DNA from 3 places in the Shewanella sp. 10N.286.52.C2 genome. Region 3 is predicted to be linked to each of the others. Evidence: predicted binding sites of a transcription regulator. Region 3 holds the regulator's gene; each other region holds the start of a gene.
The links. Region 3 encodes NrdR, which represses ribonucleotide reductase genes. Its sites were predicted from a motif close to AAACACNANATNTNGTGTTT; they were not measured.
Positions count from the first base shown of each region.

Region 1: a site for NrdR is predicted at 1,480-1,499, ahead of nrdA (class 1a ribonucleoside-diphosphate reductase subunit alpha). Genes of this name have one in related genera too.
Region 2: a site for NrdR is predicted at 2,031-2,050, ahead of nrdD (anaerobic ribonucleoside-triphosphate reductase). Genes of this name have one in related genera too.

Region 1 covers NZ_MCTV01000039.1:269,794-273,081, forward strand. The annotation lists gene ubiG (bifunctional 2-polyprenyl-6-hydroxyphenol methylase/3-demethylubiquinol 3-O-methyltransferase UbiG) at 1-421, shown strand, start outside; gene BCU94_RS15010 (HAD-IA family hydrolase) at 572-1,240, shown strand; gene nrdA (class 1a ribonucleoside-diphosphate reductase subunit alpha) at 1,704-3,288, shown strand, end outside.
Region 2 covers NZ_MCTV01000017.1:92,547-95,834, forward strand. The annotation lists gene BCU94_RS07930 (DEAD/DEAH box helicase) at 1-611, opposite strand, end outside; gene rssA (patatin-like phospholipase RssA) at 730-1,704, shown strand; gene nrdD (anaerobic ribonucleoside-triphosphate reductase) at 2,111-3,288, shown strand, end outside.
Region 3 covers NZ_MCTV01000068.1:115,216-118,503, reverse strand. The annotation lists gene BCU94_RS18300 (riboflavin synthase) at 1-398, opposite strand, end outside; gene ribD (bifunctional diaminohydroxyphosphoribosylaminopyrimidine deaminase/5-amino-6-(5-phosphoribosylamino)uracil reductase RibD) at 462-1,616, opposite strand; gene nrdR (transcriptional regulator NrdR) at 1,758-2,207, opposite strand; gene glyA (serine hydroxymethyltransferase) at 2,364-3,288, opposite strand, start outside.

The DNA of each region.
Region 1 (3,288 bases), on a different contig from region 3:
CATCGATATCCAATATCAAACCATGACCGCAGAAGAACATGCACAGCAACATCAAGGCTATTATGATGTGGTCACATGCATGGAGATGTTAGAGCACGTCCCTGACCCATTATCAGTGATTAAAGCATGCTGCGATATGATTAAACCTAACGGTTATGTGTTCTTTTCAACCATTAACCGTAACCTGATGTCATATATTCAAGCAATTGTTGGCGCTGAATATGTTTTAAAGATGCTGCCAGTTGGCACGCATGACCACAGTAAGTTCATTAAACCGTCTGAGTTAATCAATTTGGTTGACCAAACAGAGCTTCATTGCCGTGATGCTCTTGGGATAAGCTTTAATCCTTTAACGGGTGTATATAAGTACACGAATAAAGTTGACGTTAATTATATGATCGCCACCCAAAAAGCTGATTAGTATCACATCGTCATCTTTAATAGCCAGCCATAAATAGTAGAACAATATTAAAGTAGTAATACTGCAGTGAATCAGTGACATTACTACTTTAATCCTTCACTTAATTCATAATCGGATTAAGTAATCGCTAATAACTTCAGCACGCTTAGGATAACTATGAACAAGATTAAAGGTGTACTCTTTGATTTAGACGGTACATTAGCTGATACAGCCCCAGATCTTGTCCATGCATTAAATTTAAGTTTGCAAGAGCGCGGTATCGCTAGTAAAAGTATTGATAACTTACGCTCTGCTGCCTCCCATGGTAGTTTGGCGCTTGTAAAAGCCGGTATACCTGAGCTTTCCCATGAGTTACAAATCGAAGTTCAGCAAGCTTTGTTAGTGCATTACCAACGGGTCAATGGTGAAAAAGCATCATTATTTAGCGGTTTTGATGATTTTCTGTTGTTATTAGAGCAACGTGACATCCCTTATGGTGTTGTTACTAATAAACAAGCCCGTTTTACTCGGCCATTGGTTAAGGCCTTAAACATCGAGCACAAACTCACTGCGATTATCAGTGGTGACTCCACCCAGCACTCCAAACCACATACCGCGCCAATGTTACTTGCTGCCCAGCAAATTAATTGCCTGCCACAGGACATCCTATATATAGGTGATGCTGAAAGGGATTTAATTGCCGCCCGTAATGCTGGGATGAAAGGCGCTATCGCATTATGGGGTTATTTGTCAGAGCAAGATAAACCCAATGAATGGCCGAGTGATTTTCAGTTCAGCAAGGTTGCCGACTTACATCAGGCTTTCCTTAACAAATCTTAAATATAAATAGCAAATAATTTTGTTAACAAAACAATCGATCGCCGAATATTGTAGCGATCGAGCTCACGTTTTTTTTCGGCTAAATATTAATCTTAACCAACAAAATATCGTGTATTTTGACCTAGCAGGTTAGCCTTCACTAACATTGGCCACTATACATAAGATATCCACAACTTATTCACTAAATTGCTGCTTGCAAATCGCCCCAAACCTCACTATCTTGTATGTAAGTTTTAATTAAACACCATATCTTGTGTGTGACATCAGAACAAGACACAAGGCTTTTTCTGCTTTGGGTCTTCAAATAACACTCGTATTTCTTGGATATATTACGTTGTTAGTGCTTATGGATGATCAACTTACAAGGGAACGTATTGTGATTTAATGGCGATCGTAAACGAGACGATTAAAAAAGATCCAAAATTTAAATCACGCAAACTATTTTACAATCAAGGCTTTTTTAATGAACAGCAATATGACAGTCACAAAACGCAGTGGCGAACGCGAAACAATCGATTTAGACAAAATTCATCGCGTTATCGAGTGGGCAGCTAAAGGATTGAAAAACGTTTCAGTCTCAGAAGTTGAATTACGTTCTCATCTACAATTCTTTGACGGTATTCCAACTGAAGCAATCCACGAAACCATTATTAAAGCAGCAGCAGACTTAATCTCACCAGAAGCGCCTGATTATCAATTCCTCGCTGCAAGACTTGCTGTTTTTCATTTACGTAAAAAAGCTTTTGGCCAATTTGAGCCACCGAAGTTAGTTGATCAAGTCACTCGCTTGGTTGAACTTGGCAAATACGATAAGCATATTTTAGAAGATTACACGTCAGAAGAATTAACCATTTTAGATGGTTATATTGACCACTGGCGCGATATGAACTTTTCTTATGCTGCAGTTAAACAGCTTGAAGGCAAATACCTAGTTCAAAACCGCGTCACTAACGAAATTTATGAAAGTGCTCAGTTCCTGTATATTTTAGTGGCAGCTTGTTTATTTGCGCGTTACCCAAAAGACACCCGTTTAGATTACATCAAACGTTTTTATGACGCGGCTTCAACATTTAAGATTTCTTTACCAACCCCAATCATGGCAGGTGTACGTACTCCGACACGTCAATTTAGCTCATGTGTATTAATTGAATGTGACGACAGCCTTGACTCTATCAATGCGACCGCATCTTCAATTGTAAAATACGTTAGTCAACGCGCAGGTATTGGGATCAATGCCGGTCGTATCCGTGCATTAGGTAGCCCTATTCGCGGTGGTGAAGCATTCCATACCGGTTGCTTACCATTTTACAAATACTTTCAAACAGCGGTTAAATCGTGCTCTCAAGGCGGCGTACGTGGTGGTGCAGCTACCCTATTCTACCCGTTATGGCATTTAGAAGTTGAATCGTTACTGGTACTTAAAAATAACCGTGGTGTTGAAGACAACCGTGTTCGCCATCTTGATTACGGTGTACAGCTAAACAAATTGATGTACCAACGTTTAATCAAAGGTCAAAACATCAGCCTATTCAGCCCATCTGATGTGCCAGGTTTATACGACGCTTTCTTCGCTGATCAAGACGAATTTGAACGTCTATACCTTCAGTATGAAGCTGACTTAAGCATTCGTCGTAAAGAGATTAAAGCAGTTGAATTATTTTCATTGATGATGCAAGAGCGTGCATCAACAGGCCGAATCTACATTCAAAATGTTGATCACTGCAATACTCACAGCCCATTTGATCCGCAAGTTGCGCCAATTAAGCAATCAAACCTTTGTTTAGAAATCGCTTTGCCAACTAAACCGTTGAAGAATATTGATGATCCAAATGGTGAAATTGCCCTTTGTACATTATCAGCATTAAACCTTGGTGCTATCAAAGATTTATCAGAGCTAGAACCATTAGCTGACTTAGCAGTACGTGCATTAGATAACTTGCTTGATTATCAAGATTACCCAATCATTTCAGCGCAACTTGGTTCTATGAATCGTCGTACTCTAGGCATAGGTGTGATTAACTTCGCTAATTACCTTGCTAAGAATGGCA
Region 2 (3,288 bases), on a different contig from region 3:
GTCTTTAATAATGTTGCGGCGATATCATTGATGTCATCGTGATCTAATGTCGCTGAAAACATCAAGGTTTGTCTGCGCTTATGATCTGCAGCGTCATTAATGGCTTTAAGTTGTGGCGCAAAACCAAGATCTAACATGCGATCGGCTTCATCAAGTACCAGTAACTCTAAGCCATTTAGGTATAAGTGGCGCTGTTGAAGATGATCGGCAATACGCCCAGGTGTTGCCACAATAAAGTGTGGGTCACGAGATAGCGATTTTGCTTGATCGTTAAAGTTCTCGCCACCTAAAATACTAATGGCTTTATATTGGGTATTGGCAACCAGTAAACGTAATTGACCATAGACTTGCTGAGCAAGTTCACGGGTTGGCAATAAAATCAGAACGCGAGGGTCTTTTTTAGAGAGGGCCCTAGTCGATATTACCCGCTGCAAAGCAGGTAATAAAAACGCCAGGGTTTTACCTGAACCGGTTTTAGATGATGCCATTAAATCTTTACCCGCTAGGGCAATTGGCAGGGCTTGCTGCTGAATTTCTGTTGGCTCAGAAATGCCCATATGCTTTAGACTGTCTAGTAAGCGTTTATCTAAAGAAAAATCGGTAAATAACAAAGGTAAATCCCCTAAAAAATGATAGCCAGATATTATAACGTGTAAGCGACTTGATAGCCAACAGCTTAAGCGTAAGATAAGCTACTTAGGTGTGCAAAAATGGTTAAGGGTTTGGTAAATGTCTAAGGCTTCAAAAGAAAATAAATCATCACTTCGTGTTGGGATCGCCCTCGGTAGTGGCGCGGCTAAGGGCTGGGCTCATATTGGGGTGATAAAAGAGCTGGCCGCCATGGGGATCCACCCTGAAAAGATTGCTGGCTGCTCTGTTGGGGCTCTGGTGGGCGCAGCTTATGCTAATGATCATTTAGAAGAGTTACATGAGTGGGTGAGTGGGTTTTCTAGTTGGGATGTTTTAGGCTTAATGGATTTAAGCTGGCGCAAAGGTGGCTTAATCAGTGGTGAAAAAGTATTTGATGTTTTAGCTGGTCGAATAGGCGATCTAAAAATAGAGCAATTGCAAAAGCCGTTTGCGGCAGTGGCGACCGATTTATATTCTGGCCAAGAAATTTGGTTCAAAGAAGGCGATTTACGTCATGCGGTAAGAGCCTCGTGTTCAATGCCGGGCTTTTTACCCCCAGTACAATTGCATGATCGCTGGTTAGTGGATGGCGCAGTGGTAAACCCTGTGCCAGTGTCAATGTGCCGCACCATGGACGTTGATGTAGTGATTGCAGTGGACTTAAATGGTCACCGCCGTAATAGTATGCATATGTTGCCTCAACAAATGACCAGCTGTGCGCCCACTGAAATTGAAAAGCAATTAGTGGCCAAAGAGCCAGAGTCGGCGTTTATGGATCTGCTAGGTAAAGGTAAAGAGTATATAAATAGTTTTTCAGAAAAGTTTTCCACAAGCACGAAATCTCACCCTGGGATGATTGCGGTGATGTCGCAATCAATGGATATTTTAGAGCAGCGCCATAAACGCGCCAGATTAATGGGCGATCCACCGGATGTGTGTTTAGTGCCACAGCTTGCTGATATCGGTACCATGGAGTTTCATCGTGCTGATGAAGCGATAGAAGCAGGCCGTCAATCTGTGCGCCAATCTGCGCATTTAATTTATGCAGCCCTTGGTATTAGCCCAAATGATTAACGCCAATTAAAGCGCTTTGCTTTAATCATACTGATTTTTAACGGTTGAAATGACCTGTTTAAGCATCAATATACCAGTATAAATCTGTGATAACTATTTGTATAAATCTGCGATAACTATTCGTATAAGCCTGCAATTACCAGTTTAAATCTGTAATAAATAGCAATCTATTTATAGGCGTTTCAGCACTCAGTAGCTGCTTTTTATAACCTGGTCAAGTTCAACTTTTCTAAATAGTGTTGAGCTTGGCAGTAATTTTTTTCATTTTGTTCCCCTTCATCAAAACATGATCTAGATCATGGATTTTTAGTGCCTATTATTGCCTAATGCACCATATATTGTGTTTGTTGATAATTATGTGTGGATATATAGTGTTTATATCCTGTGCATAAAAGGAGTAAAAGTAATGCCTGTAGTAATTAAAAGGGACGGTTGTCGTACTCTATTTGATGAGTCGCGGATCAAGGATGCCATTGTTGCAGCAATGGAAACTGCTACAGGTAGTGCTGATGAAGACTATGCTTCAACAGTCGCTTGTGTGATTAGAGATCAAGTTGCTAACGATGAAGAAGTTGAGATCCATCATTTACAAGCTTTAGTTGAAAACTTATTAATGGAAGGTCCTCATAAAGAGGTTGCGCGTCATTATATTGAGTATCGTCACGACCGTGATATTTGCCGTGAAGCCAAAAGTAAATTGAACTGCGAAATTCGTGGTTTGGTTGAACAAAGCGACGCGTCGATTTTAAATGAAAATGCCAATAAAGACGCTAAAGTTATTCCAACTCAACGGGATTTACTTGCTGGCATCGTGGCCAAACATTATGCCAAGTCGCATCTATTGCCAAAAGATATTGTTGCTGCACATGAGTCAGGTCAACTGCATTATCACGACTTAGACTATGCACCATTCTTCCCAATGTTTAACTGCATGCTAATTGATTTAGCAGGCATGTTAACCCATGGCTTTAAAATGGGTAATGCTGAAATTGATACCCCTAAATCAATTTCAACTGCGACTGCAGTAACTGCGCAAATTATTGCCCAAGTGGCTAGCCATATCTATGGCGGCACCACCATTAACCGCATTGATGAAGTATTAGCTGAGTTCGTTCAAAAGAGCTATCAAAAGCAGTTGGTTATCGGTAAAGAGTGGGGCGTAGCAGATGTTGAAGCCTTTGCCATGGCGCAAACTGAAAAAGAATGTTACGACGCATTCCAGTCTTTAGAATATGAAGTAAATACCCTTCATACCGCCAATGGCCAAACGCCATTTGTGACCTTTGGTTTTGGCTTAGGCTCGTGCTGGGAAGCGCGTTTAATTCAAAAGTCGATTCTTAAAGTACGTATGGCAGGTCTAGGTAAAAACCGTAAAACAGCGGTATTCCCAAAACTGGTTTTTGCTATTCGTGATGGCCTAAATCATAAAGCTGCTGATGCTAACTACGATGTGAAGAAGTTAGCATTAGAGTGTGCCACCATGCGCATGTATCCAGATATTCTTAATTATGAACAAGTTGAACGCGTTACTGGTTCATTTAAAACGCCAATGGGTTGTCGTTCATTCTTAGGAACTTATGAAGA
Region 3 (3,288 bases):
ATATAACGAGATAACTCAGCGGGAGCTGCCAGCCAAAACTCAATGGCTTGGCCACGCACAAGGCGCTGCTCCACTGTGGCAATACCATCCACATGACCGCTAACCATATGGCCGCCTAATCGGGTCGTTGGGGTCACCGCTTTTTCAAGGTTTACTTTTTGACCGACGTTATATTTAGCAAATCCGGTTAAGGCAACGGTTTCAGCAGAAATATCTGCAACATAACCATCTGCTAAACATTGCACTACGGTTAAACACACCCCATTAGTGGCAATACTGTCACCCAGTTTTACATCGGTTAAGTCGAGCTTGCCACTGGCTACAGTCAAACGAATATCATCGCCTTTACGCTCAACTTTTCTTAATGTACCTAGTGCTTCAATAATCCCAGTAAACATATTTACTCACTTGTTATCTTTTGGGCCACGCTTAGCATCGACCGATAGACAAAATTGCATTAGTTAATTCGCTGGCGAATTAAGCTTTAAAATCAGTCGTTGGTCTGTACCAATTCTGCGACAATCCGTTAATTGTACATCAGGAATCTGATCCATAGTTTGATAGTCGTCTAATTGCATCAAATTGCGTCCATGACTGCCTAATATTTTCATTGCTTGGTACAAATAAAGTGTATCAGCTAATTTACTTTGAATAACACTACCAGCAACGCTGGCACCAGCCTCGACTAATACTGAGTTACAATGCTGGCCTAAGTGTGTAAATAAAGCATGCAAATCAACTCGTCCATCGTTATTAGCCGCTATTGTGATAAAGCTAACATGGGACTTAAAATCTTGTTTTACTTCTGCTGGATAGTCGACACAAGACACCAGCAAAATCGGCGTTTCAATAGTAAACATTTTATAGTCGGCAGTCAGCCTTGCTTTACTATCAAGCACCACTCTTAAAGGCTGTTGAAGGTCAGACTCAGCAAGGCTGTTTTGTACACCAGCCAATTGCTCGTAGCGCACATTCAAAGAGGGGTCGTCAGCTAACACAGTTTCAACGCCAGTCACTAGCGCGCAATGACGGGCGCGCAGCTTTTGCACATCGGCTCTGGCTTCGGGGCCGGTTATCCACTTTGATACCCCATTCGATAGCGCGGTTTTACCATCCAAACTGGCTGCCAGCTTAATGGTGATTTCAGGTAATCCCGTAGTCATGCGTTTCATAAAGCCGATATTAAGTTGGCTTGCCGCAGCTGTTAGCAAACCCACATCAACTTTAATACCTGCCGCTTCAAGCATGCTAACGCCATTACCCGCCACTTGCGGATTCGCATCCATTTGCGCAATCACCACTCGCTTCACTTTGGCTGCAATTAATGCCTTAGCACATGGCGGGGTTTTGCCATAATGACTGCAGGGTTCAAGGGTGACATAGGCTGTAGCTTGAGGGAGTAGCTGTTGTAATTGACGATTTTCGACATCTTTTAAGGCGTGGATTTCTGCGTGGGGGCCACCCGCTTTAATATGATAGCCTTGACCAATAATCTCGCCATTGGCGACAATCACGCAGCCCACATTAGGATTTGGACGTGTGGTATAACGGCCTTTTTCAGCTAATGAAATAGCAAGGCTCATCATTTCAATATCACATTTTGACCACTGAGACATAAAGACCTTCTAGAAACTAAAAAGCAGTCATTAAAATTCAGAACTGCTAAATAAGGTTAATCATTGGCAAGAATACAAAGTGCCAATACCAACAAATGTAAGACTGCAATTAATTAAAGACGGCAATAAAAATAAGCTAGATTATTTTTGCAGCTTGGCGATGGCTTCACCGAATTGGGAAACATCTTCAAAGGCGCGATAAACTGAAGCAAAACGGATATAGGCAACTTTATCTAGGATCATCAATTGATCCATCATCAAATTACCAATCATGGCCGAATCAATTTCACGCTCACCTGTTGCTCTAAGAGTGGACTTAATCTTACTTAACGCTTGCTCAATTTGATCGATTGAAACTGGGCGTTTTTCAACAGCCCGAAGCATGCCGCCACGCAGCTTATCTTCATCAAATGGTTGGCGAGTGCCATCTTGCTTGATCACCCGCGGCATGACTAATTCGGCGCCTTCAAAAGTGGTGAAGCGTTCATGGCACTCAGTACATTCCCGGCGACGGCGCACTTGATGACCTTCAGCCACGAGTCTTGAATCAATAACTTTCGTATCTGTCGCGCTACAAAATGGGCAATGCATATCCGCTCCTGAAATAAAAAACAAAATGGCCGTAAGCACTGAGTACTTACGACCATTGAAGTTTATCCTATTTACTTTACAAGGTTAACCTTATCGAAAAGATTATCCGCGTTAGTTAAATAGATCATTGTCTATGTTAATCAATCTCGGTTGACATTAACCGTAAACTGGGAACTTAGCGCATAATTCAAGCACTTGGTTTTTAACGCGCTCAATAGTAGCTTCGTTAGTGATGTCATCTAACACATCACACATCCAGTTAGTTAACTCTACCGATTCAGTTTCAGTGAAACCGCGGCGGGTAATAGCAGGAGAGCCAATACGTAAACCAGACGTCACAAACGGTGAACGTGGATCATTTGGTACTGAGTTTTTGTTAACTGTGATATTTGCATGACCTAGCGCAGCATCTGCGTCTTTACCAGTGATATCCTTGTTGATTAAATCAAGTAAGAATAAGTGGTTATCGGTGCCACCAGAAACAACATTGTAGCCACGCTCAATGAAGGTTTTCGCCATCACTTTCGCATTAGCAACCACTTGCTCTTGATAAGTGGTAAATTCAGGGTCTAATGCTTCTTTAAATGCTACCGCTTTGGCTGCAATAACGTGCATTAATGGGCCACCTTGGCCACCTGGGAATACTGCAGAGTTTAGTTTTTTATAGATAGCTTCATCGTTAATGGCAGATAAAATCAAACCACCACGAGGGCCCGCTAGGGTTTTATGGGTAGTGGTTGTCACAACGTGTGCGTGTGGTAGCGGATTCGGATAGATACCTGCAGCCACAAGACCGGCAACGTGCGCCATATCGACAAATAAGTAAGCACCTACTTTATCAGCGATTTCGCGGAATTTGCCCCAATCTATGATCCCAGAGTAAGCAGAAAAACCAGCAATGATCATTTTGGGTTTATGCTCAACGGCTAAACGCTCAACTTCTGCGTAGTCAATTTTACCTGTTACTTCATCAATGCCGTACTGTACCGCATTGTATAACTTGCCTGAAAAGCTAACGTGAGAACCATGAGTTAAGTGACCGCCGTGAGCAAGGCTCATACCTAAAACAGTATCACCGCCT